DNA from 4 places in the Bacillus sp. JJ1533 genome. Region 2 is predicted to be linked to each of the others. Evidence: predicted binding sites of a transcription regulator. Region 2 holds the regulator's gene; each other region holds the start of a gene.
What was found. Region 2 encodes Rex, which represses fermentation and respiration genes when NADH is low (regulators of the CRP and FNR family bind a similar motif). Its sites were predicted from a motif close to TTGTGAAATATTTCACAA; they were not measured.

Region 1 (8,107 bases), on a different contig from region 2:
TACTAAGACAGGCGTGATTGAAGACGCACAATTTACAGTTATTACCCAGTTAATGAATACTTATCTAAGTACCCTTGTTAAGGGATATGATACAAAACAGGGGATTCATCCTTTATTAGAAGAAGTAAAAAAACATTGTTTTGCTCCTTCACAGGGGGCGGTAATTCAATCCATCCGTTCCGCATGGGACAGATATAATGAAATAAGACAGGTACATTTGTCAAAATAACTGGTTATCTATGGGGATAGTTAAAAACTGTCTCTTGAAGTAGGTAAAACCCAGTGACAGGAGATGACTTCTCTTTGTTGCTGGGTTTTTTTATTTGTTTGAGAGGGGGGCGATGTTATGAAAGCAATTTTGATTAAAGAAGGGACAAAAGAATTGTTTATAGGAGATCACGATGCTCCGGTTATTGGAAATGATGATCTGCGTGTAAGAGTGATGGCAACCGCCTTAAATCGGGCTGATCTCTTGCAGAGAAGGGGAAAATATCCACCTCCTTTAGGTGAGTCAGAAATTCTTGGCCTTGAAATTGCGGGAATAGTGGAGGAAACAGGAAAGAATGTGTCTGGCATTAAACAGGGTGATCATATATACGCACTTCTTCCGGGAGGAGGATATGCAGAACAGGCAAGGGTTCCTGCTGGTCTTGCTATTCCAATTCCTAATGGTCTTACGTTTGAGGAAGCAACAGCCATTCCTGAAGCGTTCCTTACGGCATATTTGAATCTTTTTGAACTTGGAAACATGAAAAAGGGTGATTTTATCCTGATCCATGCAGCGGCCAGCGGGGTGGGGACTGCAGCTGTGCAGCTTGCACGAGAGGTAGGGGCTATACCGATTGCTACTGCTGGTAGCCGTAAGAAACTCGAGGTTTGTCAAAGGTTAGGTGCAGAGTACATTATCAATTACCGTGAGGAGTCGTTTTCTGAGAGGGTGCGGGAAATTACTAGTGGTAAGGGTGTAGATATAATCCTCGATCCAGTTGGTGCTTCTTATTGGGATGAAAACCTCGAATCCATTTCCCAGGATGGGAGATGGGTTGTAATTGGCGGAATGGGCGGTTACGAAGTCGAAAAGCTAAACCTACGTACCTTGATGAGGAAAAGAGTATCTCTTATTGGCTCAACGCTTAGATCACGCACCTTGGAGGACAAAATCCGTCTAACAGATGCATTCAGAAATTTCGCGGAAAACCGGTTCGGAAATGGAAGGCTATTGCCGGTGATCGATAGGATGTTCAATTGGGAACAGGCAAATGAGGCTCATCTATATATGGAACAAAACAAAAATATTGGAAAAATTATTCTAAAAATAAATGAGGGGGAATCGAAGTGAAAATCGATTTAGAAGTGAACAAAAAGAAAAATGAAAATAGTACATTAAAGGGTGTCATCGATACAGACGTCCATCATGAGATTAAATCGACAAGAGATCTTCTTCCATACCTTTCAGACCACTGGAAAAGATACATTCGGGATTATGGATGGGTTCCTGAAAGAAGTATTCCATTTAATCAAATTAGGAAAGAGACCAAATACAGAATGGATACAAGGCCGAGTGACGGGTCAACGCCAGGATCAGATTATAACCTTTTGAAAGAACAGCTCCTTGATAAACACAATATGACCTATGCGGTGTTAACAGGTTGGTTCTATGAGGCAAGTGTAGCAAAGGGCTGGTACGAGTTTGCTGCAGCAAGGGCTTCTGCATATAACGACTATACTATCGAGAAATGGTTATCAAAAGATAAACGATTATTAGGTAGCATCACGATTCCACAGGACCCTGTCGCTGCAGTAAGGGAAATCGAGCGGGTTGCTGATCACCCACAAATGGTCCAAGTTATGTTGCCGATAGCTGATTTTGCTTGGGGAGATCCAATGTACCATCCAATTTTTGAGGCTGCGAACAGACATGGTTTAAAGATTGCCATGCACCTCTCAGCATCAATAACGGCTCAGGGTGGTGATTTTCTTCGATATTATGTGGCATGGCGCTCTGTACATCCACAATCATACATGACCCAGACTATCTCCCTAATTACAAATGGAGTGTTTGACAAATTCCCAGAGCTTCAGGTGGCCTTAGTAGAGGGGGGCTTTGAGTGGGTACCATTTATGATGCACAGGATGGATTCTGCTTATAAAGCACTAAGGGCTGAAACTCCTTGGGTTAAGAGAATGCCAAGCGAATACTTCCGTGATAATATGAGGTTCACAACACAGCCATGGGATGATTTAACCCCAAGGGAATTCATGAACATTATTGATATGATGGGCTCAGAAGACATGATTATGTTTGCTTCCGACTATCCTCATTGGGACTTTGATCCACCTGAAAGGACGATACCAGGTGGAGTACCTGAAACACTTAAGAATAAAATCTTGTTCGAGAACGCTCGTAATTTTTACAAGCTATAGGGTAAGAAGGGAGGATGCTGAAGATGAAATACCAGGTATGCAGTATAGATGAACTTGAGAAGAACGGAAAGTTTCCATTTACGATAAATGGAAAAGGAATTGTCCTTGTCCAATCAGAGGATGGAGGAGTATATGCTCTACGTGATGTTTGCCCTCATAAAGGGCCTTGCCTTTCTGATGGGATGTTAGACAAAGGATGCTCATCAAATGAAGTAGGAGAATATATCTTCGAAAAGGAAAAAGAAGTATTACGATGTCCTTGGCATAGTTGGGAGTTTGATATTAAGACAGGTAAATCGCTTTTTGCCCCGGATAAAATTAAGGTAAAAACATACGAGGTATTAGTTGAAAATGGTTTGGTTTTTATTAATGCATAAGTGGGGCAGTAATTTACTGCCCTTGTAATCTGTATAGAAAGAAGGATAAAATATGGAGTTTAAAGTCTCAACACTCAATGAATTTTCGAACAATATCTTAATGAAGGCGGGGGTACCCTTCTTTGAGGCCGATATAATTACTAGAACAATGATTGAAGCGGATTCTAGGGGGATACACAGTCATGGCCTTATGAGACTTCCTATATATATTGAACGGATGCAGAAAGGTTTCATCAGAAAAGAGTCCAAAATTACTGTGGAAAAAGAAAACAAAGGAACTGCCGTCATTAACGGACATTTTTCAGCTGGCCAGGTAGTCGCAACAAAAGCCATGGATATGTCTATCGAAAAAGCAAATGAATACGGAATTGCTGCCGTGTCAGTTAAAAACTCGAACCATTTCGGAATTGCCGCTCATTATGCATTGAAGGCTGCTGAAAAAGATATGATTGCTATTGTTATGAGCAATACTGCCCCTTTAATGCCACCTACTGGGGGTGCTGAAAAGGTCTTAGGAAACAATCCTCTAGCTATAGCAGCACCATCGAGTGGAAATAATCCACTCCTTTTAGACATGGCCCTATCAAATGTGGCACTTGGAAAAGTCTTGTTTGCTAAAAATAATGGAATCGAAATCCCTGAAGGATGGGGTACCGATAGAAGCGGCATTCCGACAACGGACCCTGCGTCTGTCCTCGATGGAGGGTTTATCCTACCAGTAGGAGGACCTAAAGGATTTGGCTTGGCACTAATGGTAGAACTGTTAACTGGAGTCTTGTCAGGTGGTGATTTTTCAAAGATGATTCCAAGTATGTATGATACTACTAAAAAACAAAGCATTTCGCATTTAATGATTGCAATAAATATCTCATCATTCATGGATGTGAACACATTTAAAGACTTAAGTGAAACACTAGGATCATATGTGAAAAATGCTGTAAAGGCCCCAGGAGTTTCCCAACTGTATCTCCCTGGAGAAATTGAGTTTGGTATCGAAGAAAACCGGTTAAAATCAGGAATACCTATATCAGATGGTGTACTAGAGGATTTAGCAACATTGGCTAATACAATGAATTTAACACCTTTAACTGAAGTAATATAATAAAATTAATAAAATTAATATGGACGACAATGAAACGAAATCTAGCATCAATCGCAATTCGTATATAAAATTTTTGAGTCACTTAGGTGACTCTTTTTTAGTTAGAAGTGAGAAAGGGAACTTGAAAGTCCCTGCTTTCTAGTTAATAGGGGTTGGTGGTACTCCAGAGGCATTGGAAGCACGTTACATTCCAGTTTTTAGGGGAGTGGTGATACTCTAGGTGCGTTGTAGTAACAATAGATTCCAGTTATTAGGAAAGTGGTAGCGGTCCAGAGGCGTTGGAATGACACCACACTCCAGTTATTAGGAGATTGATGATAATCCAGTAGTGTTGAAGTAAAATACATATCCAAAAATTCGAGTTTATTGGTCTTCACCAGCTATAGAAGGATACTACATTCAGAAATTAGCAGGATGGGTGCGTCCAAACACTCAGAATCCATCAGCCACCCTCGTCCCTAGGACACTGAACTAGAAGTAGGCAAGTACCATTTTTTCTACTACACTACTTTTGACTAAATTTTGATGAAATTATGGCAAAAATAGTAACTTCTTTAATATGTGAAATATTTCACATGACAATACCTCCTGCTCGTTGTATGATGATGGTGTAAGGAAGTTTGTTCAGTAGTGAGCAATCGAAAGCCAATCGAAAGCTAATCGAAAGCAGTTCAAAAACTATTCATAAACAAACAAATCCTTAATCAAAAGCAGATGAAAAAACCTTGTAATGGAGGTAATTGATAATGAAAGCATGGACTGGTTTTAAAGAAGGAAAATGGCAAAAGGAAATTAATGTACGAGATTTCATTTTAGAGAATTTTACACCATATAGTGGCGATGATCGATTTTTAGAAGGACCAACTGAAGCGACAAATGCGCTTTGGGAGCAGGTCATGGAATTAACAAAACAGGAACGTGACAATGGTGGAGTACTGGATATGGATACAAAAATTGTATCTACGATCACTTCACATGGGCCTGGTTACCTTAATCAGGAAAAGGAAAAAGTGGTTGGTGTTCAAACAGATAAGCCATTTAAACGCTCTCTTCAACCGTTTGGTGGAATTAGAATGGCGGTTGATTCTGCAAAATCCTATGGCTTTGAAATTGACGAAGAGATTATAAAAATCTTTACTGAGTATCGTAAAACACATAACCAAGGTGTGTTCGATGCGTATACACCGGAAATGAGGCTTGCAAGAAAAGCGGGAATCATCACAGGACTTCCTGATGCATACGGTCGCGGAAGAATCATTGGCGATTATCGAAGAGTGGCGTTATACGGTGTTTACCGCCTTATCGAAGACAAGAAAAAAGATCTTCTTGAAACCGGAAATGGTGCCATGAGCGATGACATTATTCGTGACAGGGAGGAGCTTTCAGAGCAAATTCGTGCCCTTCAGGAATTAAAAGAGTTAGCCATTTCTTATGGCTATGACATTTCGGAACCAGCTACTAATGCGAAAGAGGCATTTCAATGGCTATACTTTGCCTATTTAGCTGCGATAAAAGAACAAAATGGAGCAGCGATGAGTTTAGGACGTGTATCCACGTTCCTAGATATCTATATCGAACGAGATCTGGCAAACGGAATTCTATCTGAGCAAGAAGCACAAGAAATAGTCGACCATTTTGTAATGAAACTACGGCTTGTGAAGTTTGCGAGAACACCAGATTACAATGAACTATTTAGTGGAGACCCAACCTGGGTAACAGAATCACTTGCAGGTGTAGCACTTGATGGCCGCCCACTAGTGACGAAAAGCTCTTTCCGTTTCTTGCATACACTAGATAATCTCGGACCTGCACCAGAGCCTAACCTAACCGTTCTCTGGTCTGTGAAACTGCCGGAAAACTACAAGAAGTACTGTGCGAAAATGTCGATTAAAACAAGCTCTATCCAATATGAAAATGACGATATCATGCGTGAAACGTATGGAGATGATTATGGTATCGCATGCTGTGTATCCGCAATGGCAATCGGAAAACAAATGCAATTTTTCGGAGCTAGAGCGAACCTTGCGAAAGCATTATTATATGCTATAAATGGTGGAATCGATGAAAAGCTAAAAATTCAAGTGGGCCCAAGCTACTCACCAATTACTTCAGAGTATTTGGACTATGAAGAAGTTCTTCAAAAATATGATGTCGTGCTTGAATGGCTTGCAGGACTTTATGTGAACACATTAAATGTCATTCACTATATGCATGATAAATACAGCTATGAGCGTTTGGAAATGGCGCTTCATGACCGTGAAATTTTACGCACCATGGCATGTGGAATTGCAGGGCTATCTGTTGTGGCCGATTCTCTCAGTGCAATCAAACATGCAAAGGTCAAAACAATCCGTGATGAAAATGGCATTGTCGTAGATTACGAGATTGAAGGGGATTTCCCTAAATACGGTAACAATGATGACCGAGTTGATGATATCGCGGTTGAGCTTGTGAAACGTTTTATGAATAAGATTAAAAAGCATAATACCTATCGTAACTCTGTTCACACTCAATCTATTTTAACGATCACATCAAATGTCGTGTATGGGAAAAAGACAGGCAACACACCCGATGGTCGTAAAGCTGGGGAACCGTTTGCACCAGGTGCAAACCCACTCCATGGTCGTGACACAAAGGGTACACTTGCTTCCTTGAGTTCTGTTGCGAAGCTGCCATATGAATACGCATTAGATGGAATCTCAAATACCTTCTCTATCGTTCCAAAAGCGCTAGGAAGAGAGGAAGAAGCAAGAATTAGCAATCTAGCAGGCTTGCTTGATGGGTATGCCATGAAAAAAGGACATCATTTAAATGTGAACGTCTTTGACCGCGAAACATTAATAGACGCGATGGAACATCCTGAGCTTTACCCGCAATTAACAATCCGTGTTTCAGGATACGCCGTGAATTTTATCAAACTAACAAGAGAACAACAAATTGACGTGATTAACCGAACATTCCACGAAAGTATGTAGGATTAAGGAGGACGAAAAGCATGAACGGACGCATTCATTCCATAGAAACATGTGGAACAGTAGATGGACCAGGACTACGTTATGTTATTTTCACACAGGGGTGTTTGCTCCGTTGCCAGTTCTGTCATAACCCTGATACCTGGAAGTTAAATAGGGGAAAGGAAATGAGTGTTTCAGAGATTATCTATGATATCAAAACATATCTTCCTTTTTTCCAAGCTTCAGGTGGAGGAGTGACCGTTAGTGGTGGTGAACCCTTGCTGCAACTCGACTTTTTAATCGAATTTTTTAAAGAGTGCAAGAAGCTTGGGATTCATACTACAATTGACAGCTCTGGCGGTTGCTTTACTCGTTCTCCGCAATTCATGGAGCGCTTAGAGAAATTGCTTCCGCTAACCGATTTGATCTTACTTGATATAAAAGAGATCGATCCCGTGAAGCATAAAGAATTAACAGGCTTAAGCAATGAGCATATACTTGATTTTGCTCAGTATTTATCAGATAAAAACGTTCCGGTTTGGATTCGCCATGTGTTAGTTCCAACCATTAGCGATAATGATGAGGATCTTACCAAACTATCAATGTTTATAAAATCCTTGAATAATGTGAAAAAGATCGAGGTTCTCCCGTATCATAAGCTCGGAATTTACAAATGGGAAAGCCTTGGCCTTGAATACAAACTCAAAGATGTAGAGCCCCCAACCGATGAGCGAGTTGAAAACGCAGAAAGAATATTAATAGGATCATAAAGTAGAGAGCATGAAATCACTCGTCTGAATTTCATGCTCTTTTTTGTGTCAACGACTACCTCTGTCCAAGAGAAGGAATTACAGTACTAAGAACGAATTGTAGAGAGGAGAAAAGATTTAATAAAAATTGAAACATTATTGGAGTTGAAACGACTTATTCTTGATTGGGGGCGAGGCATTGGAGAATATGTCATTCGAGATAGAAAAAATCTACGACACGTATTACCGGGATGTATATCATTTTGCGCTGTATTATACAAACAACCGCCAAGAAGCGGAAGACATCACACAAGAAACCTTTATTAAAATCATGAGAAACATTGGTAATCTAAAAAATCCAGAACGAATGAAAACATGGATTTTCTCAATCGTAAAGCATACGGCAATTGACCTAAAACGAAAACAAAGGTTTGTTCAATTCCTGCCGGATTGGATTTATGAAAAAGAATCTGGAGAAGCGACACCTGAAAACAAAGCCAT
Region 2 (8,107 bases):
ATATGTTGTTTTCTCTTGGATGACTTCTTGTTTATCCACTTTTTTCTCCTGTGCTTCAAGTCTAGCCAATTCTTCCATTTCGAACTTTTTTTCAAGGTAGTAATCGTAATCACCAAGGTATTCTGTTAGTCCATCTGGGGATAACTCAAACACTTTTGTTGCGATACGGTTAATAAAGTACCGGTCATGGGATACGAAAAGGATAGTCCCAGGATAATCAATTAGTGCATTTTCGAGTACTTCCTTACTATCAAGGTCAAGGTGGTTCGTCGGCTCATCAAGAATGAGGAAGTTTGATTTTTCCATCATCAGCTTAGCAAGTGCAAGTCTCGCTTTTTCACCACCGCTTAAGGTTGAAACAGTTTTTAACACATCATCCCCTGAAAATAGGAAGTTCCCAAGAACCGTGCGGATTTCTTTTTCAGGTTTAAGCGGATATTCATCCCATAATTCATTTAGTACCCGTTTATTGGAGGTAAGGTCAGCCTGCTGTTGATCATAGTATCCAATCGTTACATGTGATCCGAAGCGAATCGTTCCCTCCACATGCTCAAGCTTATCAATAATTGCTTTCAATAAGGTTGATTTACCAATCCCATTTGGACCGACTAAGGCAATACTGTCTCCGCGGTAAATATTGAAATGAACATTTTTAATGATCGGTTTGGTTTTCTCATAGGAAACGGTAATGTCTTTTGCACTTAATACGTCATTTCCGCTTTGTCTTTCAATGTCAAAATGGAAAGAAGCTGATTTTTCATCACCTAATGGCCTGTCCATCAGCTCCATACGCTCAAGCTGTTTTCGTCTGCTTTGGGCGCGTTTCGTTGTTGAAGCTCTGACTAGGTTTTTAGCGATAAAGTCTTTTAATTTTTCAACTTCTTCCTGTTGTTTTTCGAATTTTTTAAGATCGAGCTCATAGTTTTCAGCCTTTATTTTTAAGTAGTTGCTGTAGTTTCCGACATATTTGGTGCTTGTATGTCTAGAAATCTCATAGACCTGGTTAACGACTTTGTCTAGGAAGTATCGGTCATGGGATACTATTAAGAGTGCCCCAGGATAGCCTTGGAGATATTGTTCAAGCCAGGTAAGCGTGCTAATATCGAGGTGGTTTGTCGGCTCGTCCAGAATCAATAAATCAGGCTTTGTTAGTAATAGTTTACAAAGGGCCAGACGTGTTTTTTGACCACCGCTTAAGCTGGATATTTTCGTTTCGTAGTCATCTTCTGTAAAATTAAAACCATGAAGTATAGAACGAATATCGGCTTCATATTGATATCCACCCTTTTCCTTAAAATCGACCTGGAGCTGGTCGTATTCTTCGAGCAGCTTTTGATAATCAACTGGATTTTCAAAAACGGATGGGTCTCCCATTTTTACTTCTAGGTTTCGCAGATCTTTTTCTAGTTTTTGTAAAGGTGCAAAGACGGTCAGCATTTCTTGCCAAATGGTAAGAGTTGATTCAAGTCCAGTATCCTGTGCGAGGTAATCGATGTTGACGCTTTTCGGCTTAATGATTTCACCGCCATCATGGGACATCTGGCCTGCAATGATTTTTAATAGAGTAGACTTTCCAGCACCGTTTCGACCAACAACTGCAATCCGGTCACGCGTTTGTACTTCTAATTTTATATTCGATAAAATAAGATCAGCAGCAAAATACTTTTTGAGCTGATTTACTTGTAGTAAAATCATATTATTTCACCTCTTGTTTCTATCAACAGTGTATCTTATATTATCTTAATAGAGCAACTGCAATGATAATGTTCACAGTAATTCCAAAGACAGATGTGGTAAAATAGTGTATAGTTTATGGGAGGGTTTTGAAAATGACATCATTTACCCATTTTAACGAGCAAGGCCGAGCAAGAATGGTCGACATAACGGAAAAGTCGGAAACCGTTCGGACAGCAATTGCAAAATCAAGTATAACTGTAAATAAATTGATTTATGAGCAAATCATAAATAATGAGGTTAGCAAGGGGGACGTTCTCGCGGTTTCTCAAGTTGCTGGTATTATGGCAGCTAAAAAAACATCAGAGATCATTCCGATGTGCCATCCTTTGGCATTGAAGGGCGTAGATATTCAGTTTAACTGGACGACCGAAGACGAGTATATTTTACATATTACCGTATCAGTTAAAACTAAAGGAAGTACTGGCGTTGAGATGGAAGCCCTTACGGCTGCTTCAGTTTGTGCGTTAACTGTTTATGATATGTGTAAAGCGGTTGATAAAGGAATGGTGATTGGACCAACCTATTTAGCCGAAAAAACAGGTGGAAAGAATGGAGATTTCAAAAGGCCAGTAGCGGGGGAATAAAACATGAATCTGGAACAATCAAAAATACCACAAGCAACTGCCAAAAGGCTGCCACTCTATTATCGGTTTTTGAAAAATTTGCACGCCTCAGGGAAGCAGAGGGTATCATCTGCAGAACTAAGTGATGCAGTCAAGGTTGATTCCGCCACGATTAGACGAGATTTTTCGTATTTTGGCGCATTGGGAAAAAAAGGGTATGGCTATAATGTCAATTACTTATTATCCTTTTTTAGTAAGACCCTTGATCAGGACGAATTAACGAAAGTTACCTTAATAGGTGTAGGTAATTTAGGTACCGCATTTTTGCACTATAATTTTTCGAAAAATAATAATACAAAAATTGAGCTTGCCTTTGATGTGGATTATAATAAGGTAGGTAGTAGTATTGGCGGAGTTACGGTGCATCATTTAGATGATCTTGAAAAAGTATTGCCTGATGAAGTCACGGTTGCAATATTAACTGTACCAGTCGGTGCTGCACAGCCGATTACTGACCGCCTTGTAAAAAAAGGAATCAAAGGGATTCTTAATTTCACACCAGCAAGAATCAATGTGCCTGACCATATACGAGTCCACCATATTGATCTAGCTGTTGAACTACAAGCACTTGTTTACTTTTTAAAGCATTATTCAAATGAAGAAGAATAAACATAGACTTTACAATTGTAGGGAGGTGACTCACAGTGGGAAATCTTGGCTTTGGCAGTATCCTATTGATCGTATTTGCAGCGTTACTTATCTTTGGACCAAAGAAGTTACCTCAATTAGGAAAAGCAGCGGGTAATACTTTGCGTGAATTCAAGAACGCAACAAAAGGTTTAGCAGATGATGACGATGATGATGTTAAGAAGAATGAAACTCATGATGTGAAGTAATGATAGGATGAGTCACATGAACGAAGAAAAAGAAATGTCCGTCTATGATCATATTGGTGAGCTGCGAAAACGACTGATTTATGTGGTCGTTTTCTTCTTCATTGTTGCTTTAGGAAGCTTTTTTCTTGCAGAGCATGTAATAGTTTATTTGCAAAACGCGGAAGAAGCTAAAGAGTTGACAATGAATGCTTTCCGGATAACAGATCCAATTAAAATTTATATGAATTTTGCATTTATTATTGCATTTGTTATCTCATCTCCTTTTTTACTGTTTCAGCTTTGGGCCTTCATTAGTCCAGGTTTGTATGAGAGGGAAAGAAAGGTAACATTGAGTTATATTCCAGTTTCGGTAATATTATTTTTACTAGGAATATCTTTCTCCTATTTTATTCTATTTCCATTTGTTGTTGACTTTATGACGCGGTTAGCAGGACGTCTTGAAATAAATCAGGTAATCGGGATTAATGAATATTTTCAATTCCTATTACAGCTAACCTTACCATTTGGTTTCCTGTTTCAGTTGCCTGTTGTTGTGATGTTCTTAACAAGGCTTGGAATCGTCACTCCAATGTTCTTAACGAAAATACGAAAGTATGCGTATTTTGTTCTTTTAGTAATTGGAGGGTTAATTACGCCTCCAGAGTTAATTTCTCATTTAATGGTCACCGTGCCGTTATTTGGATTGTATGAAATCAGTATTCTCGTATCAAGAAGTGCCTACAGAAAGGTGCTTAAGGCGGAAATGATGGCTGCTAATTCAATTGAATAAAGAAAAATGTATAAAAAAATAACCTCGTGAGGAGGTTATTTTTTTTCCTTTGTTACTTTCTTTATTTTGAAGTGAAGGGCAAACATTCGGATTGCCACACCAAAGTCGAATGTTGCGACCACGGCTAGAAGGATTGTGGAAAAGTTCCAGACGGTCTCCTTTGCACTATTAATCGCAATATAAGTAAATAAAATTCCCATTAATGCGTAAATGATGCCCATTGCAAAAGGTGAAGTTCTTCGCATAAATTAAAAGCCCCCAATAAATGTCTGTTGCAGCTGCTCAGCTTTCTTCATGATCCTTTCTATATCATCTGCAAAAATCGTCTGAACCACTACAACAAAAGTATTCATCGCCACATGTGCAAAAATCGGTACGATAATTCGTTTTGTTTGTACATAGAGAAATGCAAAGGTAAAGCCCATCGCGGTATAAATGAGAATATGAGTGAAATCCATATGAACAACTGCAAAAATTAACGAACTGATTAAGCCTGAGATGAAAAAATTAAATTTTTTATATAAAGATCCAAAGATAATTTGGCGGAAAATAATCTCTTCAAGAATTGGACCAATTACTGAAACAACGATGACAAGCAATGGTAACGATTTTACCAAGGCCATGATTTCTTGTGTGTTCTCAGAACCTGCCTCAATTCCAAAAAGATGAACTTCAATATTTGCCGCAACTATTTGGGCTGTCATCGCCATAAATATTCCTGCAATGGCCCATCCAATTGCCTCGCCTTTAGATGAACGGCGCAGGTTTTGATGTCTTTCCCTAATATCTTGTCTTAATAAATATAATACAATCGGAAGTGCAGCCACAAAACTAATAACAGTCCATAATGCAATAATTGTATTTGTAGCAGTCCCTGGATCAAGGTTTTTTCCAACACCTAAAGCCAATAGAATCGGGATCCCAAGTATTCCAGAGAACTGCATGACGATGTACGTTAAGATGACATACCAATAGCGTGCTTTCATGAAAATCTCCTTTTTATAGATGGATTAATTTATGATTGTCCACCTTTTGTATTGTAACATATATTCATACCTATCCATTAGTATAATGCAAATCCAAATTTTCATTGAAAGAAATTAAAATGTTGGTTTATTTTTCCTGCTAGTAACATAGGATAGTTAGGTGGACAAATTCTACCTGTAAAAAAGAATCATTTTTTTCCAAATTTCTATATCAAATTACTTGCAAAATAGTTTGAGATTATTTAATATAATAATTGTGTTAGCACTCATGACGACTGAGTGCTAATAAGAAAACGAAACTAATTATAAATTATTTGAGGAGGTCGTTTCACTTGTTAAAGCCATTAGGTGATCGCGTTGTTATTGAACTAGTTGAATCAGAGGAAAAAACTGCAAGCGGTATCGTATTACCAGATTCCGCAAAGGAAAAGCCTCAAGAAGGTAAAGTAGTTGCTGTAGGTACGGGTCGTGTACTAGACAGTGGTGAAAAAGTCGCTTTAGAGGTTGCGGTTGGTGATCGCATTATCTTCTCAAAATATGCTGGTACTGAAGTAAAATACGAAGGTACTGAATACTTAATTTTACGTGAAAGCGACATTTTAGCTGTTATCGGTTAATAGAAAACAGCATTTTATATCATATGAATACTTATTTTAATTTTTTGAGGAGGGCTTAGAATGGCAAAAGAAATTAAATTTAGTGAAGATGCTCGTCGCGCAATGCTTCGTGGTGTTGATGCATTAGCAAATGCTGTAAAAGTAACATTAGGACCAAAAGGACGTAACGTGGTTCTTGAGAAGAAATTTGGTTCACCACTTATTACAAATGACGGTGTAACGATTGCAAAAGAAATCGAATTAGAAGATGCATTTGAAAACATGGGCGCTAAGCTTGTTGCTGAAGTTGCTAGCAAAACTAATGATGTAGCTGGTGACGGTACTACTACTGCAACTGTTCTTGCTCAAGCAATGATTCGCGAAGGCTTAAAGAACGTTACAGCAGGTGCGAACCCAATGGTTGTTCGTAGAGGGATTGAAAAAGCGGTTGTAACAGCTGTTGAAGAATTAAAAGCTATTTCACAACCAATTGAAGGTAAAGATTCTATCGCACAAGTTGCTGCTATTTCTTCAGATGATAAAGAAGTAGGTCAATTGATCGCTGAAGCTATGGAGCGCGTTGGTAACGATGGTGTTATCACAATTGAAGAATCTAAAGGCTTCTCTACTGAACTAGAAGTAGTTGAAGGTATGCAATTTGACCGTGGATATGCTTCACCATACATGGTAACTGATTCTGACAAAATGGAAGCAGTTCTTGAAAATCCATATGTGTTAATTACTGATAAAAAGATTTCTAGCATTCAAGAAATCCTACCAGTATTAGAGCAAGTTGTTCAACAAGGCAAGCCATTATTACTAATCGCTGAAGATGTTGAAGGTGAAGCTCTTGCAACTCTAGTTGTGAACAAACTTCGTGGTACATTCAATGCAGTAGCTGTTAAAGCTCCTGGATTTGGTGACCGTCGTAAAGCAATGCTAGAAGATATTGCAATCCTAACTGGTGGTCAAGTCATCACTGAAGATTTAGGTTTAGACCTTAAATCTGCTGACATTACTCAATTAGGTCGCGCTTCTAAGATTGTTGTAACAAAAGAACATACAACAATTGTTGAAGGTGCTGGAGAATCTGACAAGATCGCATCTCGCGTTAACAATATCCGTGTTCAAATGGAAGAAACTACTTCTGAATTTGACAAAGAAAAATTACAAGAGCGCTTAGCTAAACTAGCAGGTGGAGTTGCAGTTATCAAAGTTGGTGCTGCTACTGAAACTGAACTAAAAGAACGTAAGCTTCGTATTGAAGATGCTCTTAACGCAACTCGTGCAGCAGTTGAAGAAGGTATCGTTTCAGGTGGTGGTACAGCACTTGTGAACGTATATAATAAAGTAGCTGCTATCGAATTAACTGGTGACGAAGCAACTGGTGTGAACATCGTTCTTCGTGCATTAGAAGAGCCAGTACGTCAAATCGCTCACAACGCTGGTCTAGAAGGATCTGTAGTTGTTGAACGCTTGAAAAACGAAGAAATTGGAATTGGCTTCAACGCAGCAACTGGTGAGTGGGTTAACATGATCGACGCTGGTATCGTTGACCCAACTAAGGTTACTCGTTCTGCACTACAAAACGCAGCTTCTGTTTCAGCTATGTTCCTTACAACTGAAGCAGTAATTGCTGACCTACCAGAAAAAGATGCTCCTGCAATGCCTGACATGGGCGGCATGGGTGGAATGGGCGGCATGATGTAATAAGCCGCTTCGACCCTTGATATATAAGGGTTTATGAGTAAGATGAGAGTGGAATGCTAACATTTTGCTAACATTGAGGTTCTTAACGGAGGCTTCTCATGAGTTGATCAAACTCGTGGGAAGCTTCTTTTTTATTTCTTGATTTATTTTGATTACAGCAGTATTTGAAATCTATCTTATAAATTCGCATAAAATATGTGGTTAATTTAATGCAATTTATCTCTTTTTCTTTTTAAAACCAAAAAAGCCTCTCGGATTGCTTGTAGCTGCAATTCGAAAGGCTGAATGTGTTGTTTTGTTATTAAGATGAAGAAAAGAAAATAAAAGTAGGGACTACTATTAACTTATGGATTGGTTGAAATGGAATGTTAATGGAGGTCTATCTCCTATTTCGTTTTCCAAGAAGATAGGCCATTAGGAACACAAGAATTAGTACTACTCCCCCTACGACCCATATCCACCAAGGAAGACTTGTGCCGGTTTGAGTATGTTCGGTATCGGCTTGTTCTAAATTTTGTTCATGTTCCTCTGTTTGTTCATCTTCTACTTCAAAAGATTCTTCGTGTTGTATTTCCTCACCCATTACATTTGCTGATAGATTAACTTGATAGGTACCAGGTTCTAACTCTCCATATTGCCATTCAACTGGAAAACGAATAACTGTATTGGGAACCATCGTGATAGCTTCAGTAGTTCCTGAAAATAGTACCTCATCTTGATATATCACTTCATAGGATATCGTTGTTCCTCTTAATACCATTTGAGCTTTGTTAAACAGTTCAAACCACAATTCAGTAGTAGGTGGATTCGTCCGTATTCCTACTTCACCAAATGAAAACTGTGGGTTGGG
Region 3 (8,107 bases), on a different contig from region 2:
AATCGTATCGCTTCAAAATGAACCATGGCAAGTAAGGAAAGATAGTATAGAATGCCCGGAATAATGGCTGCTATCACGATTGAAATATAGGGAATTTGTGTAATGGCTGCCATTAAAAAGGCAGACGATCCCATAATAGGCGGTAAGATGCTACCTCCTGTTGATGCAGCTGCCTCAACTGCTGCTGCAAACGAAGGCTTGTAACCAGAGCGTTTACTAACAGGGATGGTAAAAGAGCCTGTTGTCACGACATTAGCTGTCGGGCTTCCAGAAATCATCCCAAAAAACGCACTCGCTAAAACGGCGACCTTCGCGGCTCCACCACGTGTTCTTCCTGCCAAGGCGGTTGATAACTGGAAGAAAAACTCACCCGCACCTGCTTTTTGTAAAAAGGACCCAAACAATAAGAACATGTAGACAAAGGATGCCGCAACGGCAATGGGTGACCCCCAAAGCCCATTAAAGCTAAACGCTAAATCTTCGACTACCTCTGAGAACGAAAATTCCCGATGCCAAATGAGGCCTCCTAAATGGTGACCCCATAGTGCATAGCCAACACCAATAAGGACGATGATGACAATCGGCATTCCAATCGTCCTGCGGGCTGCTTCAATGCTTAAAATGACAAAAAGGAAGCCAACTACAATATCCATAGTAGAAAGAGGGTCAACAATCGGAATCCGTTCCGAAATTCGTACTGCATGGATGTTAAAATAGATTCCAGCACCTAATGCTAAAAAAGAACAGAAATAGTCTATAAATGTTGGAGCAACACTCGTTCCATTCTTTTTTGAAAAAGTATAATACATAAACGTTAATAGGAGAATCAGAGATAAATGTGTCGCCAATAGCTGGATTGGATCCAGCTTCCCCCAAATTACGGACCACACCTGAAATACAGATAGAATAAATGCGAAACAAATAAATACGTTAAAATGTGGTCCTGTTAAGTGACGCTTTTCACCTTCAGCGAAAGCTTTTGTTAGATTATGTTTAATGCCCATCGTTGGGAGCTCCCTTCTAGAATTCGTGAATGAGTCCTTTTTCTTTCAAAAATTTTTCCGCACCTGGATGAAGCGGGACCTTCCCAACCTTACTAAAGTTTTCGTCAGAGAGATTTTGAAATTCTTTATGAACAGTTCTTAAGTATTCAAAGTTTTCATAGATCGCTTTAGTTACGCGATACACTTCTTCTTCTGGAACATCCTTATGGACAATTAATATGGCCGGTGTATATACGGTACTCACATCTTGTTCTAGGAAATCATAGCTTCCTGCAGTAATTGTGCCTTGTTCCATTCCTAATTTTTCTGCCACAACTTGTAAGATACCTTGATCCATTGAAATAAACTTCATATCATTTGTTGTGGCGGCTTCTAAGATATCACTCGAAGGAACAGATACTGCATCTCCTGTCGTATCGATTCGATTATCTGCCATCAATTCAAAGGTTGTTGATCCACTTAGATGGTCAACAGACCCACCCCAAGAAGCGATATCTTGATAGGTGACACCGTACTCTTTTAAAATCGCTCGTGTGATACGTTCACCTGCGGAACCTCGTTGGTCAACAGCAAGTCGGATCGGAATTTTCTTTTCAATCACTTCATCTAGTGAATTAAATTCTACATCTCCACGTGCAATCAGTTGATAAAAGTTAGCAGGGATGACGACGCTGATTGCCCGGATATCTGGATAGGCTTCTTTATAGGGCTCTGCTCCACTAAATGCCGCATATGCTGTCATGGCATATGAGATCCCATAGGGAACAGTGTTGGTCCCGACACTCGCAGGGTTTTCGACAATTCCTCCAGGTTCTACTGTGATAAGTGAACCTTGATTATCGCGACGAATGGATTCTGCAATTCCTTCTGTAAATACGGACCAAGCACCACCTGTTCGTCCACCGATCATAGTTGTTCGAATATCGTCAGAAGAGCCAACAGAAACCGCGCCAACCTTATTCATGCAACCTGCTAGTAGTAGAGTACACACTAATAAAATGAAGGACATAGTCCAATTTCTTTGAGACATCTTTTTTTCCCCCCAATTCGATTGGCGAATTTCCATGATCATCTATTAAAGATTTCATTCGGTTATAGATTTTTTTTGTTTCCTTCTTTAACCTGTAGGCTAATATCAAGAGCTTTAACGGAATGGGTTAAAAATCCTAATGAAATATACTGGACACCTGTTCCTGAATAGGTTGCTAAATTATCCAAGGTAATGCCTCCAGAGGCTTCGGTGATTATGCCCTTTGGTACTAACTGTACAAATTCTTTTACCTCTTCTGGGCTGCGATTATCAAACATAATGACATCCGCTCCAGCTTTTACGGCTTCTACTATTTCCTCAGCGCTTTCCGTTTCAACCTCAATTTTCACCATATGGCCAATTTTTTCACGTACGGCTTGAACGGCTTTTGTAATCGAACCACAATAGGCAATATGATTATCTTTAATCATGACACCATCATACAAACCAAATCGATGGTTCTTGCCACCGCCGGATACGACTGCATATTTATCAAGCATCCGCAGGCCCGGAATCGTTTTTCGAGTGTCGCAAACATGGATGGAAGGGTCGTTTAAAGCTTCCACACATTTATTCGTAATCGTTGCAATTCCACTCATTCTTTGCAGAAGATTTAGAATGACTCTTTCACCAGTAAGGAGATGGGCAGTTGGACCACTAACAGTCGCAATTGTATCTCCGGCTGTAACACGATCTCCGTCTAAAAAGCGTTGTTCGACTTTGATTGAGGGATCCAACAAATGATACGCTTCTTCAATTATGGATAATCCAGATATAATTCCATTTTCTTTCGCGATGAACACACCTTGACTTGTTTTTTCAAGCGGAAAAATCGATTGACTAGTGATATCTTGTTCACCAATATCTTCAAGTAAAAATTCTTGTAGCATCTTTCGTAATTTTAATAGATTCATAGTTTGCCTCCTCGAAATTATAAGTTTGATAATAATTTCACATACTTAGGTAGATGAATATGCTGAAAATCTTCAGTTTGAACAGATGATATTACAACTGTCTTGTCATCTATATTTACATATTACCAATCGAATATCAATAGTATCAAATATAAAATTTTTGGTTAATTTTGCATCGTGACAAGGGGAGGGAATCAAAAAAGGCACCATCAGAGCTAAGCCCTGCTGGTGCCTTGCATATTTGTCTAGTTCTAGGCTAACTTTGATTTTTGCTCCAAGTCAATCGCTTCTAGATGGTTGTGCTTGTCGTTGATCTTGTTAAAAAGCCCAGTTTCCGTTGCGGAAGACAGGTTCAACTGTGCCATCTACCGTGATGCCGTCGATATCCATTTCGCCTGACCCGACCATGAAATCGACATGTGTGATGCTTGAGTTTGCTCCTTTTCTCACTAACTCATCACGTGACATCGTTTTACCGCCTTCAATACAGAAAGCATATGCATTTCCAATAGCAAAGTGATTGGATGCATTTTCATCAAACAGCGTATTGTAAAAAAGAATTTTAGATTGTGAAATAGGTGAGTTATGTGGAACAAGTGCCACTTCACCTAAATAATGGCTACCTTCATCTATTTCCACAAGACGTTTTAACGTCTCTTCACCTGTTTCAGCCTTCACATCGATAATTCTTCCATTTTCAAAGGTTAATGTAAATTGATCGATCAGGCTTCCACCGTAATTAAGTGGCTTTGTGCTACTGATGAAACCATTTACACCGTCTTTTTTAGGAACTGTAAACACCTCTTCAGTCGGCATATTGGCAACGAACTCAATGTTTTGCTCATTTTTTCCACCGCCGCCAATCCATACATGGTTTTCAGGAAGTTCGACCACCAAGTCAGTTCCAGGTGCTTTATAATGTAATTTTTGATATTTTTTCTTGTTTAAGTACTCAACCTTCGCATGTAGAGTTGCGTTATGTACCTTCCACGCTTGAACCGGGTCTTCCACATTAACACGTACCGCATGGAAAATGGCATCCCATAATTTATCAACCTGCTCTTTGGCAGATAGGTCTGGGAATACTTTCTCAGCCCAGCTTTCTGAAGGTACAGCGATGACAGACCAGCTGATTTTATCAGCCTGAGAATAATTTCGGTACTTTTCCAACGCTTGTCCTGCTGTTTTATTAGCATTGGCAATTCGCTCAGGATTAACGCCTTTTAATAGATCTGGGTTAGACGAAATGATGGATAAAAAGGCAGCTCCATTTTCCGCAAGTTCTTCCATTCCTTTTGCCTTCCACATGGGATAGTCAAGAAACGCTTCGTCTGGTGCAAGGTCAAAGCGCGTGCGTGTAATCTCGTCATCACTCCACTCAACGTAAACATTTCTAGCACCAGCCTCATAGGCTTTTTTTACAACTTTTCTTACATACTCAACTGCTGAAATGGGTGCATTTATAAGAAGGTTTTGTCCATTTTGAACATTGACACCAACCCGAACGGCTAAATCAGCATATTTTTCAAGCGTTTGTTCGAACTTAGACATATGTAATCTCCTTTTATTGTGCTATACATAGCACGAATGTAAGTACTTCCATTCTAGTGTAACAGAATCTCTTCGATGGGCGAAATACCTTTTTTTAAAAAATAGGCAGATGTACATTGACTTGTAAGTGATTGTGATTTAATGTATTAAGTGTACTACATGAGGTAATACAGATAAAACGCATTAAGTATGAACGACTGAAAGGGGTGTTCTGCTTGTATTTTCATTTAGATGAACGCAGCAATACACCAATTTGGGAACAAATTGTTAACCAAGTAAAGGAGCTCATTTTAAAAGGGGTCCTTCATCCAGATGAAAAATTACTAAGTGTTCGTGAGCTTTCTTCAACCTTGCTAGTGAACCCCAACACCGTCAGCAAAGCATATCAAGAGCTTGAACGACAGGGAATCATCGAAACACGAAGGGGAAAGGGGACATTTGTTTCTGGGCAACTTCCAAACAAGGTGGATGAAGAAAAAGTGGAGGAAATCAAACAATCATTAAAGCTTTTGCTCGTAGAAGCCTCATATTTAGGGATAAATAAAGAAACCTTTGTTGAGTGGGTCGAGAACTATGTGAAGGAGTTAGGGGGGAACAGCAGTGATGCTTAATGTACAAAATCTTTCAAAAAGCATTGAAGGAGAAACAGTCTTGAAGGAAATCTCATTTTCATTAGATGAAGGATCCATTGTCGGATTGGTCGGGCGAAATGGAGTAGGAAAAACAACATTGCTTAAAAGCCTTGTTGGCATTTTAGATGCCGATCAAGGGGAGGTTGTGTTTCTAGGGAAAAACATCGTGTCAAACCCTGAAGTGAAGGGGGAAATGGTCTTTGTTCCAGATTCAAATTCAGCGTTCAATGGCTACAGTATTAAAGAACTTGTGACTTTGTATGAGGCTGTCTATGTGAATTTTGAAACCTCCTATTTTTACCAGCTTCTACAGCGTTTCAACCTTCCAGAGAAGCGGAAAATTCGGACCCTCTCTCGTGGAATGAAGGCCTTGTTATTTATCATTTTGGCCATTTCAACAAAGGCAAAGCTCATTATATTAGATGAACCTACAAATGGACTCGATGTCATAATAAAAAGGAAAATCCTGCAGTTTCTCTTAGAAGAAGTTTCGGAATCGAGGGTTTCACTCCTTATTTCAAGTCACCATTTAGAGGAACTCGAGAAAATTGCCGATACAATCATTATGTTAAAGGATGGCGAGATTGAAACAATCGTCTCAATGGAGGATACGCGGCATTATTATAAAAAAATCCAGGTGGTTTTTAAAGAAAAAGGGATTCCTGAAAGATTCAAACAAATCCCAAACATGAAGGTCTTATCTCAAATCGGCCGTGTTAACACACTTTTGATAAAAGAAAATATAGAAGAAATTATTTCAACATTAAAAGAGGAACAGCCCCTGCTTTTAGAGGAATTGCCCGTTGACTTAGAAGACATATTTGTGTCGACATTAGGAGGGGATGACATTGTTTAATAAAGCACTTTGGCTAAAGAATTATAAGCAATCAAAGTTTGTTGTGTGGGGACTTTGGGTGGTTTGCTTGTACTTTGCTTATAAACTTTATACGTTTATTGATATTCAGGAACGCTCCATGCAACTTCATACCAATGAATGGGGGAGTATAGAAAACTATTCCTTTCATTTTCATAACTTTTTGGAGGTTGGCGTTTTCCAAATGATTGTGATTGTGTTATTAGCTTCCATTCTAATTGGGTTAGAACGGACCAATCAAAGTTTGGATTTTACACTTTCACTCCCATATAAAAGACAAGAAATCTTTTTTAATAAATGGTTATTTGGAGTTACGCATATCTTTTCCGCACTAACTGTCAGTGTGTTCATTTCAGGATTTATTTTAGTTAACTCTAAGGTTCACGACTATTTACCTTTATCGGCGTTAGGAATCTATTTTGTCATCGCTCTTTTCTCACTGATTGGGATCTATTCCTTCAGTCTATTGATGGGTTTCATTGGGGCGAGTATCGTTTCGCAATTTGCCTTTAGTATACTGTTTCTTTTTCTGCCGAACGGCTTATATCATCTTGTTATTCACGCAGTTGGATATCACTATTATGCGATTACGGGAACACCATTTTATAAACTATTTGATCTATACAATGTAGATGTCATTTTTGATTTTCTGTCTTTTCCAATCATGTTATTTGATGTAGATAACTTTATCAATGATGTCTTTGTTTGGAAGCAATCAAGTCCAACCCTTGTACTGCTGTTTCTCATTGTTCCAGCTGTTGTAACAGGGTTATCCCTATTTTTTATGAAGGTTTTAGCGAACCGAATAAAAAGTGAAAACAATGGTAAAATATTGGCCTATGAGAAGTTGTTGCCTTATTTAAAAGTAGGGGTGTTCATCTGTTTCTACCTATTTGGTGGTATGGTATTTGGTTCATTCAATTACTACGACGAACTTCCGAGCCTTCTATCTTATCATTTAGGTGGACTTGGCTTCAGCCTGATTGCCTATTTCATCCTCATCAAACTTGCTGGAATGCGAATGGTATTCGGACGAAAATAGGGGATGGGAAAATTTAGACGAATGACGAACCAGATGGTCCTTTTAAAATGAAACTTTACCCACCCCTTCATCGTATAAAGAGGAGAAAAGGGGTGTTTTTTGTGTCTGAAAGACCTGTATTGAAGTTGCCAAAAACACGATCTGAAAAACGCTTAGAGTTGCTCTCAGCGGTAATTTTAGTTGGTATATATGGTTTTGTTATTGTGAATTGGAGCGAGATTCCAGACCGAGTACCGACCCATTTTAACATTGCCGGGGAGCCTGATAGCTGGGGTGGAAAAGCAAGTGTCTTCATTCTCCCCATTATCGCTACTTTTTTATTTAAGACGATGTTTATCTTAAGTAAATTTCCCCATATCCATAATTACCCTGTCGAGGTAACACCAGAAAATGCGGAAGGCATTTATAGAAACTCTCGAAAAATGCTGGTTACCATGAACTTTTTTCTTACTTTCTTTTTAGCGATCGGTTCTTGGGAAATGGTGACCGTTGCCCAGGGCAAAGAAGGGTTAGGGATGTGGTACATGATTGTGTTCTTCGTGTCTATGTTCGGAACAATGGGGTATTATATGTACAAGATGTTCAAATTACGTAAAAAATAGTGTAACAAAAAGGGACCACAGGTGCCCCAAACTTTTTAATGAAAGTAGGAAATTAACAATGTTAATTGAAATTATTGTCCAACATGCCCAAGATGCAAGATTAGCAGAAGAACATGGGGCAAATCGTTTAGAATTGGTTACGGCGATGACAGAAGGTGGTTTAACCCCTTCATATGGAATCATCAATGATGTTGTCCAAGCAGTCTCTATTCCTGTTCACGTCATGGTGCGTCCTCATGGTTATTCGTTTACATACTCCGAAGACGATAAGCGTGTTATTTTAGAGGATGTTAGAGTGTGTAAAGAACTTGGGGCAGCTGGGATTGTATTTGGATCCTTAACTGAAAATGGTGAAATCGATGAAGCATTTCTTGAAAAAGTGATTGAGGCTGCGGATGGTATGAAGATTACGTTCCACCGTGCGATCGATGAGGCAAAGGATATAATTGAAGCCTACA
Region 4 (8,107 bases), on a different contig from region 2:
ATGTATTCTTGCGGGATCTGCTCATAGACCTGTGCCATATTCATTTCCAATTGTGGACAAACAGTTGTACAGGATGTATATAAAAATGTGATAAATACGTATTTATCTTGAAACTCAGAAATAGGATATGTTCGTCCCTCGCTATCTTCAAATGTTACATCTGGAAATGTCGGCTTCTCCTCTATTAATTGGTTGACTCTTGCTGTTTCTGCAGTAAATGCCTGAAATCCATCGGTTCCCGTATAGAACAGTACACATCCAAATAATAATATAAAAATGCTAGCGAATGTCTTCCGATTTTTTTGGATCATGAAGATCACATCCTATTTCTTTTTTTCCTTTAATTATAGAAAGAGATAGCCGTTGTTTTCGCTATCTCTTTCTATTTAAGTTCTTCCCTCGAGATTACCAAGTCTTAAATGGCGGTGATCCTGGAGGTGCATTTACAATCATATCTGTTAGTGGCAATACATATGCCATTGCGATTACTAGAACCATAAGCACTACCCAAAGTCCCCAACGCTCTGTCCATAGTGGAGTTTTTGAAGCATTTTCTGCTACGTCTGCAATCGGGAATTCTGTTTGGCCCTTTGGTGCAAAGAACATCATGTTAAATGCTGCATATACTTGAATGATGACTGCGACTAATAATAATGTTGCTCCGATACCAACAACCATCATATACGGTTCCCAGCTTGCAGCTTGAGCACTTCCAAAGTAGTCTGAGTAGGATGTTCTACGTGGAGAACCGAATAGTCCAACCGTATGCATTGAAGTTGACATTAATACCATACCGATTGTCCAGATGATGGTTTGAACAACACCTAATTTATTCATTCCTTTTGTTAAGACACGACCTGAAATAAATGGGATTAACCAGTAACTAATTCCGAAGAATGTCATTACGACTGACATACCTAGTGTTAAGTGGAAGTGTCCTACGACCCACATTGTGTTGTGAACCACTTGGTTAAGCTGGTTTGTGCTTTGTACAATACCCCCTGCCCCTGCTGGGATAAAAGCAGCCATCGCGATAAATGGTGCTAGGAAGCGGACGTCACTCCATGGTAACTTTTTCAACCAGCCTAGTGCGCCTTTTCCACCTTTTGCTCTACCTGTACGCTCAAATACTACAAACATTGCGTATGCTGTCATTAAAGATGGGAAACCAATCGCTAAACTCATGAATACATGTAAGAATTTAACGGATGGCAGAATTGCAGGGTCAATAATTTGGTGGTGGAATCCACCAGTGATGTTCATGATAACTAATGCGATAACAACAACACGAGTGAGTGTGTCACTAAAGCGTCTTCCGCCAATAATTTTCGGTACGATTACATACCATGCAGATGTTGCTGTTAAATACCAAATGTTAACTGCTGTATGTCCGAAAGCCCAGAATAATGTACGAGATACCATGACGTTAATTGTGTCTACCCATCCAAGTGACCATGGTAGAATCAAGAATAATACTTCAACTGCTACAAATGCAGTAGCGCCAACTAATAGGATGAATACACCTGTCGCGAAGAAAGAAAGGATTGGCAGATGTTGACCTTTGTGATTCTTTCTCCAGTTTGCTACTTGCATAAATGCTCCAGCTGCTAAGATCCAGATACCTACTACCACTAGTGCTAGCCCGATATAGAATACTGGGTGTGCCGCCATTGGTGGATAGAATGTGTACATAACAGATGCTTCATTCATTAAGACTGGTATTACAACTAGGACGATACCAACCATCTTCGTCCAGAAACCAATCCATGCCATTTTCCTTACATTAGGTAATAAACCACCTAATGTATGTGAAAGAGCTGCGTAGAAGTAACCGATTGTAAAGAATGCTGACATTACAACTACCAGTAATAGACCGTGTGCTGTTAATACTTGATAATAGTTAAGCCAGCCTGGTAATTCTAAAAGACCTGCACGGTTTAAACCTTGTAATAGTCCAAAAAGTCCACCTAATAATAATGCGATAAATGCTACTGATAAATAGGATTTAGAAATTTTTGCGTCCTGTGTATTTACACCTAAAACCTTGTTTGCTTTTTCCTTAAAGGTCAAATCTGAGTTTTTTAATACCGTTGCCAATGGTCTCCCCCCCTTATTTCACTGTAATTGTAGTGGCCATTAATTGGTGACCAGCACCGCAATATTCATTACATAAAATTAAATACTCACCAGGCTCATCAAACGTTTGAGTGATTTTTTGGATATGTCCTGGCATTACCATTGCGTTTAAGTTTGTGCCTGCAACTTCGAATCCGTGTACAACATCTTTAGATGTCATTGTAAAGTGAACCTTTGAACCAGCAGGAATTTCGATTTTCCCTGGATTAAAAGAGAATATTTCTAATGTCATGACAACTTCATATTCGTTTTCGCCAATTTTATAAACACCAGGTTTGTCAAATGGAGCTGTTTCGTCCACTTTCTGAGGATCGATTGTTTCCATATGACTTGGCGGCCCCATTTCTAATGCGAAGGTTTGGTAACCAGTGATAAGCATGAAAGCCATGATCATACCGAAACTTACTGTAAGCCATATTTTTTCATCAAGATGCATTTTCATTTTTTTCCCCTCCTAGAATCTAGACATGAATAGGCCGAATAGTACTATATACGTGAAAAGAATGACTGCTCCAACCACACCGACAGAAATCCAAGTTCCTATATATGGACCTTGATATTCTCCGTCTATCTTTTTGTTTTGGTTAACCTTTGAAGCTCCCATCCAACTCAACCTCCTTATGTTCTTCTTACTTTCATCATAGTTAGGAACCATTCTCAATGTTGTGAACTGAATCACACTTAAGGTGTAATTTTTAATACACCCAATAAAAAAAGGACTAGAAAATTGACTTTTTTCTGTCCCTAAAAACTCCCTCTAAATGCACCAAAACTGCATCATTACTGGATTCCATATACCCTTTATCATTTTTGTCTTTACCCCAACTTCAAAAATGACAAATTGGTGAACTACATATATTCACATAAAAAAAAGGCAGCCTCCATTCTTCGGAAGCTGCCTATGCAAGCTGATACACCATAAATCTCTCATATGTGTTTTTCTCAAACAACTCTGGAATGATTATCTCATTCTTCAATTGAAAAGGAGTATTGTTCTCCAAAAAATAAGTGTAATCATTTGAACCGTAATAAAGAATAACCTCCATTTCACGCGGATCCTGCTCGTACGATTGTAGAATATTGGAAACCGTATGCTTAAAAACCTGGATTGAAAATGGATTAAAAAAATAAAATCGATTGTCGAGTGGATGGACTTTATAATCCTGTGCGGCACAATGGTGAATCTCAATATCCGCTTTACGAATACCCGCACCTTTTGCATAACGTTCTCGGTTTTGAACAGCAACATGATATAAGCTTTTATCAATCTCAACGCCAACAACGGTTGACTTAAAATGATGATGAATATAAAAAAGAAGCCGTCCCTTTCCACAGCCAAAATCAACTACCCGATCACGGTCCTTCAAATGATAATGTTCAAACAAAGCCGCCAGTCCTACGTATGGAGTCGGCTCATAGCGATGATAGTGAACAGATGAACTAAACCCTTTTTGACCTCCGCCTGTTTTCACTTGTAAAATTGCATCGTAATACTTATCGTCCATTGGTAGTCTCCTTATAACGATGGCTGCTACTTAAAATGTCACACCACTTATGGCATATGTTAGCTTTTCAGGATTGCGAATTGAAAAAATTTGGTTGATTTGATTGTTTTCTATTTCAAAGCATACCACATTTTCTGGTTTGTGATTTCGTTTAATCAATATCCCAATTTGACCATTGACGTTGACTACTTCAATCTCCAATTTATCATCCTGTCCAAACTTTCGAATAATCCCTAAAATAAATTGAGATACTCGTTCCTTCGTTTTAATAGGTACGATTGCAGCTTTCACCTTACCTCCGCCATCTGAGTAGAGCACTGCATCATTTGCTAGTAAACTAAGCAGACCATCTATATTCCCAGTTGTTGCAGCACGTAAAAAAGAGTGAATCAAGTCTCCCATTTTCTCCTGACTTACCTGCAAGTCATTTATGTCATCCTTATAATCTAGCTTTTTCCTTGCCCTACTTAAGATTTTCCTGCAGTTTGTTACCTCTTTATCTATCATAAAAGCAATTTCATCATACTCATATCCAAATGCTTCTCTTAAGACAAATACCGCTCGTTCAACAGGACTTAGTTGTTCCATCAAAGACAGGAGAGCATACGAAATAGTGTCTTTCATTATGGCCACATGCTCCGGACCCTCATCGTGGATAATTATTGGTTCTGGCAGCCAAGGACCTATATAGACCTCTCTTTGCTTTCTGGCTGATTTTAACTGATCAATGGAACGATTGGTCACCATTTTACAAAGATAGGCTTTGATATTTTCGATTTGGCCACGACTAGACTTCTCAAAATCTAATAGAACATCATGAATAATATCCTCGGCATCTGTTATTGTACCCATTATGCGATAGGCAATCGAAAATAAGAGAGGCTTATATTCCCGATATAAATGTTCATCCAACATTTTGATACCCCTCCTTTGATCATGTATTTTCAAGAATAAGTAGAGCAGCCTGTCTAGCACTTTGAAAGGAAGCATCTACAAGCATTCCATCTCCCACCCAGTCCCCCGCAATATAAAATCCAGGTATCTGTTCAACAGATGGCGAGGGTCTTTTGCTTTGGGCTGCTAAAACTAAACTATTTGTAACTGTCATTCTAGGAAGATATCGTTTATAGACTACATACTTCTCCCAACCCGGCTGAACTTTTTCGATAAAATTCTCTAATTCTCTTTCTGTATCCTCATTAGTGTTACTATATTTCATCACATGAACAATTTGGAAATCCCGGTCGCTTAATCTCGCTACCTTGGAATGATTCGAAAAATAAAATGGTTCCTCCAACCCCATCGCAAAATTAACTTTTGGGTGAGGTAACTTTGACAAAATAAGATCCATACAGGCTACACGTACTGGAATACATTCTTTTATATTTGGGATGTTTTTCATTTCTGATAGCATGTTAGCTGTTTCATGAGGACTTGAAGTAGAAAGTACATTGTGTGCGGTAATCGTTTCTTCATTTGTATGCACCGTGAATTGCGGAAAAGTACCATTAACCTTTGTAACACTTTTACTTGTTTGAAAGTGGACCCCTTTTTCGGTAGCCATTTTTCCTAAGGTATCTATCATATTTTGCCAGCCATTGTTTAGGTAAATTGCGTTTCCTAATTGAAGTTGTTTTAATGCTGCACCAGCACTTAACAGGTCAGGCTCATTTGAATAGGTGGACAAACGGGATAACATGATGATAAGCTGCTGAGCAACCTCATCCTTTATCCTATGCTGCAACCATTGTCGTAATGGTATATTTTTAATTTTGTTTGTATCTATTTTCTTATATTTAATGAAAAAAGAGAATAGCTCTTTCTTAGCTTTCCAATTTAATAATGGGCTAGTTATGAGACCAATTGGTGTAGCCGGAATATCGTAAATTTGGTTATTGTGAACAATCTTTCCTTCTGTTGGAACAATGCTCCCCTCTACTTCAATGCCCAATTCGCCAAGGACCTCCAACGATTTTCCTTTCGAATAAAGTGCATGTGGTCCCAGATTCAAATAAGAATCCAGCTTCTTCGTCGTTTTTCCTCTCCCACCTAGTGTTTTCGACTTTTCTAACACAAGCACAGACTTTCCAGCTCGCGCCAAGTAGATGGAAGCAGTTAGTCCAGCTACACCGCCTCCGATAATGATGCAATCCCATGTTTTTTCATTAAGTTGCATAATACTCACTCCCACAGTTCGATTTATAAACAAGACGATTGAGGGGTAGAATTTGTGACAGTTTGGGTTGAATTTTGGGCTGGAAGGTTGGGTGGGGCTCCAGATCGCCCCGAGACCACACCCACTTCCCTTTTCTATAAGCTAAATGCTGCCTCAAGCAGTTTTAAATGACACTAAAGAACCCCGCCACATCAAATACGGCGAGGTTTAATCCATACACTATCCAAAATATTTAGGTAATGTCACAATGACCATCAATAGAAAGATAAGCAATATATAGTTTACAGAATACAGGAAATTCCAGCGAGCCCATTTCATATCTTCTTTAATCGAAAAACCTTTAATACTCAAGATGATCCATCCGATATTGAGCAATGTCGCAAGGATGACAAAAACCATTCCAAGGTCACCTAAAAAGAAAGGCATTGGGAACAGACAAATAACCCAGAATAGAAAATGCCTCTTCGTAGCTGCAATACCACTAACGACTGGGAGCATGGCAACATTTGCAGCCTTATATTCATCAAACTTCCTGATCGCGATCGCATACGTGTGAGGCATTTGAAACACAAATAAAATCAAAAAAAGCACGATTGGGACGGTATGATTGATTGGTGCAACAGCTGCCCACCCCATTAATGGGGATACAGCCCCTGAAACACTGCCAATCACAGTATTTATCGTAAATCTGCGCTTAGACCACATCGTGTATAATACAACATACGTGAACCAGCCTACAAATGTAAAAAAGACAGCTTGATATGTGGTGAAAAATAAGAAAACAAATCCTAATACTGTACAAATAATGCCTAAGGCCAATACAAACTTCAATGAAAAGTTGCCTGTTACAGTTGGTCGTTTCTTTGTTCGATCCATGACTGTATCAATGTCTACATCATACCAATTATTAATAATTAAAGCCCCCGCCATGACGAGTGTACTTCCAATCATTGTATATAGAAACAATCCCAAGTTATCTTGAAATGAAACACCCGTAAAGTAAATGGCTAACCAAAATCCTGAAAACACAGGTAGAACATTTGCTAGTAAAACTCCTGCCTTAAAAAGAGATCTAAGATCAGCTATGAGGGATGTTTTTTGTAGCTCTATTTCTGTTTTCATTATATATCCTCTCTCCTGCCTTCTATTACTACAAATATACTATACCATTTTTATAGCTCTTAGGATAAGAAAACCACTTTTTACCTACATCTATAGTGATATTGACCTGGTTGGGTATATAAGGTTTTGTTACTATTTTCCAGCATTTTTTTATCTATAAAATGAAACCTTCTCTCATTTTCATCGTATATAAGAGTGAAGGTGAATCACAAGAGAATTTCAACGAAATAGGTTATAATAGTAAAAATATAAATACTAACATATGGAGGTACACATTTATATGAAAAAGGTTTTATCAGCATTAGTAGCACTTACCCTGATTCTTTCGCCACTTGGGAACTTTGTTTTCCAAGACCAAACCACAACTGTTGAGGCAAAAGGCTATAAATCAGGTAAACGTGGTTTTAATAATAATATTGGAAACACGAACAAATCCAACTTCCAACAACAACAAAAGAAAAAGGAAGAAAATAATGTTACCAACAAATCAACTACTCCTACCAACCCTAAAGGTGGATTCATGTCTGGTGGGTTAATGAAAGGTCTAATGCTAGGTGGACTTGCAGGATTCCTCTTCGGTGGTCTTTTAGGCGGAATGGGTATGCTTGGTTCATTTTTAGGATTAATGATTAACGTTCTTGCGATTTATGTTTTAATTGTTGTTATTCGAAAAATCTTCGTAATGATTAAAGATCGCAAGAAAAATGAGGCGGATCCATGGCGTCGCTAATTCTTTCTGAACAAGAAATCATTAATGCTGTCTGCGTATATATTGGCTTAAAGAAACAAGTCAAGCCAGAAGAAGTTGAAGTAGAACTCATGTATGACGATGACTACGGATTCTCCGCAGAAGTATATGTGAATGATCGAAAACAGGTCCTCATTATGGCGAACTTAATTGAAGCGATTCGTCTATGGCTTGGTGAATTTCTGAACAGAGACCCCTATGCCGGGATTAAGCTTGTATTAGATGATGAAGAAGGCATTATTGCCCATATAAACGAGTAAAAAGCTCATCCACTTGGATGAGCTTTTTTATTAATTGGCCACGACCATTCGGTTTTTTCCACTTTCTTTTGCAGCATAAAGCGCTTGGTCTGCTGCCTTTTTCAAGGAATCCACTGTTGTTCCATTATAAGGATATATCCCAACACCAGAGCTGATTGAA

Region 1: pflB (formate C-acetyltransferase) is a predicted target of Rex. The motif match lies at 4,463-4,480, and genes of this name have one in related genera.
Region 3: nadC (carboxylating nicotinate-nucleotide diphosphorylase) is a predicted target of Rex. The motif match lies at 2,974-2,991, and genes of this name have one in related genera.
Region 4: V7138_RS19765 (cytochrome c oxidase subunit 2A) is a predicted target of Rex. The motif match lies at 2,800-2,817, and genes of this name have one in related genera.

The regions. Positions count from the first base shown of each region.
Region 1 covers NZ_JBALOV010000050.1:23,928-32,034, forward strand. Annotated here, with positions in the region: gene V7138_RS23300 (DUF3870 domain-containing protein) at 1-229, shown strand, start outside; gene V7138_RS23305 (NAD(P)H-quinone oxidoreductase) at 347-1,339, shown strand; gene V7138_RS23310 (amidohydrolase family protein) at 1,336-2,424, shown strand; gene V7138_RS23315 (Rieske (2Fe-2S) protein) at 2,448-2,801, shown strand; gene V7138_RS23320 (Ldh family oxidoreductase) at 2,854-3,903, shown strand; gene pflB (formate C-acetyltransferase) at 4,650-6,878, shown strand; gene pflA (pyruvate formate-lyase-activating protein) at 6,899-7,627, shown strand; gene V7138_RS23335 (RNA polymerase sigma factor) at 7,815-8,107, shown strand, end outside.
Region 2 covers NZ_JBALOV010000030.1:40,428-48,534, reverse strand. Annotated here, with positions in the region: gene V7138_RS16060 (ABC transporter ATP-binding protein) at 1-1,695, opposite strand, end outside; gene moaC (cyclic pyranopterin monophosphate synthase MoaC) at 1,830-2,321, shown strand; gene V7138_RS16050 (redox-sensing transcriptional repressor Rex) at 2,325-2,969, shown strand; gene V7138_RS16045 (twin-arginine translocase TatA/TatE family subunit) at 3,005-3,196, shown strand; gene tatC (twin-arginine translocase subunit TatC) at 3,213-3,965, shown strand; gene V7138_RS16035 (YdiK family protein) at 4,001-4,210, opposite strand; gene V7138_RS16030 (CPBP family intramembrane glutamic endopeptidase) at 4,214-4,951, opposite strand; gene groES (co-chaperone GroES) at 5,284-5,568, shown strand; gene groL (chaperonin GroEL) at 5,629-7,257, shown strand; gene V7138_RS16015 (DUF916 domain-containing protein) at 7,637-8,107, opposite strand, start outside.
Region 3 covers NZ_JBALOV010000018.1:113,883-121,989, forward strand. Annotated here, with positions in the region: gene V7138_RS09420 (TRAP transporter permease) at 1-1,004, opposite strand, end outside; gene V7138_RS09425 (TAXI family TRAP transporter solute-binding subunit) at 1,021-2,034, opposite strand; gene nadC (carboxylating nicotinate-nucleotide diphosphorylase) at 2,097-2,948, opposite strand; gene V7138_RS09435 (aminopeptidase) at 3,267-4,499, opposite strand; gene V7138_RS09440 (GntR family transcriptional regulator) at 4,715-5,110, shown strand; gene V7138_RS09445 (ABC transporter ATP-binding protein) at 5,103-5,987, shown strand; gene V7138_RS09450 (hypothetical protein) at 5,980-7,047, shown strand; gene V7138_RS09455 (DUF1648 domain-containing protein) at 7,149-7,649, shown strand; gene V7138_RS09460 (copper homeostasis protein CutC) at 7,708-8,107, shown strand, end outside.
Region 4 covers NZ_JBALOV010000036.1:62,655-70,761, forward strand. Annotated here, with positions in the region: gene V7138_RS19750 (SCO family protein) at 1-311, opposite strand, end outside; gene V7138_RS19755 (cbb3-type cytochrome c oxidase subunit I) at 406-2,097, opposite strand; gene V7138_RS19760 (cytochrome c oxidase subunit II) at 2,111-2,578, opposite strand; gene V7138_RS19765 (cytochrome c oxidase subunit 2A) at 2,591-2,740, opposite strand; gene V7138_RS19770 (SAM-dependent methyltransferase) at 3,036-3,641, opposite strand; gene V7138_RS19775 (RNA polymerase sigma-70 factor) at 3,672-4,556, opposite strand; gene V7138_RS19780 (phytoene desaturase family protein) at 4,576-5,817, opposite strand; gene cyoE (heme o synthase) at 6,037-6,939, opposite strand; gene V7138_RS19790 (hypothetical protein) at 7,220-7,669, shown strand; gene V7138_RS19795 (YxcD family protein) at 7,657-7,947, shown strand; gene V7138_RS19800 (sensor domain-containing diguanylate cyclase) at 7,978-8,107, opposite strand, start outside.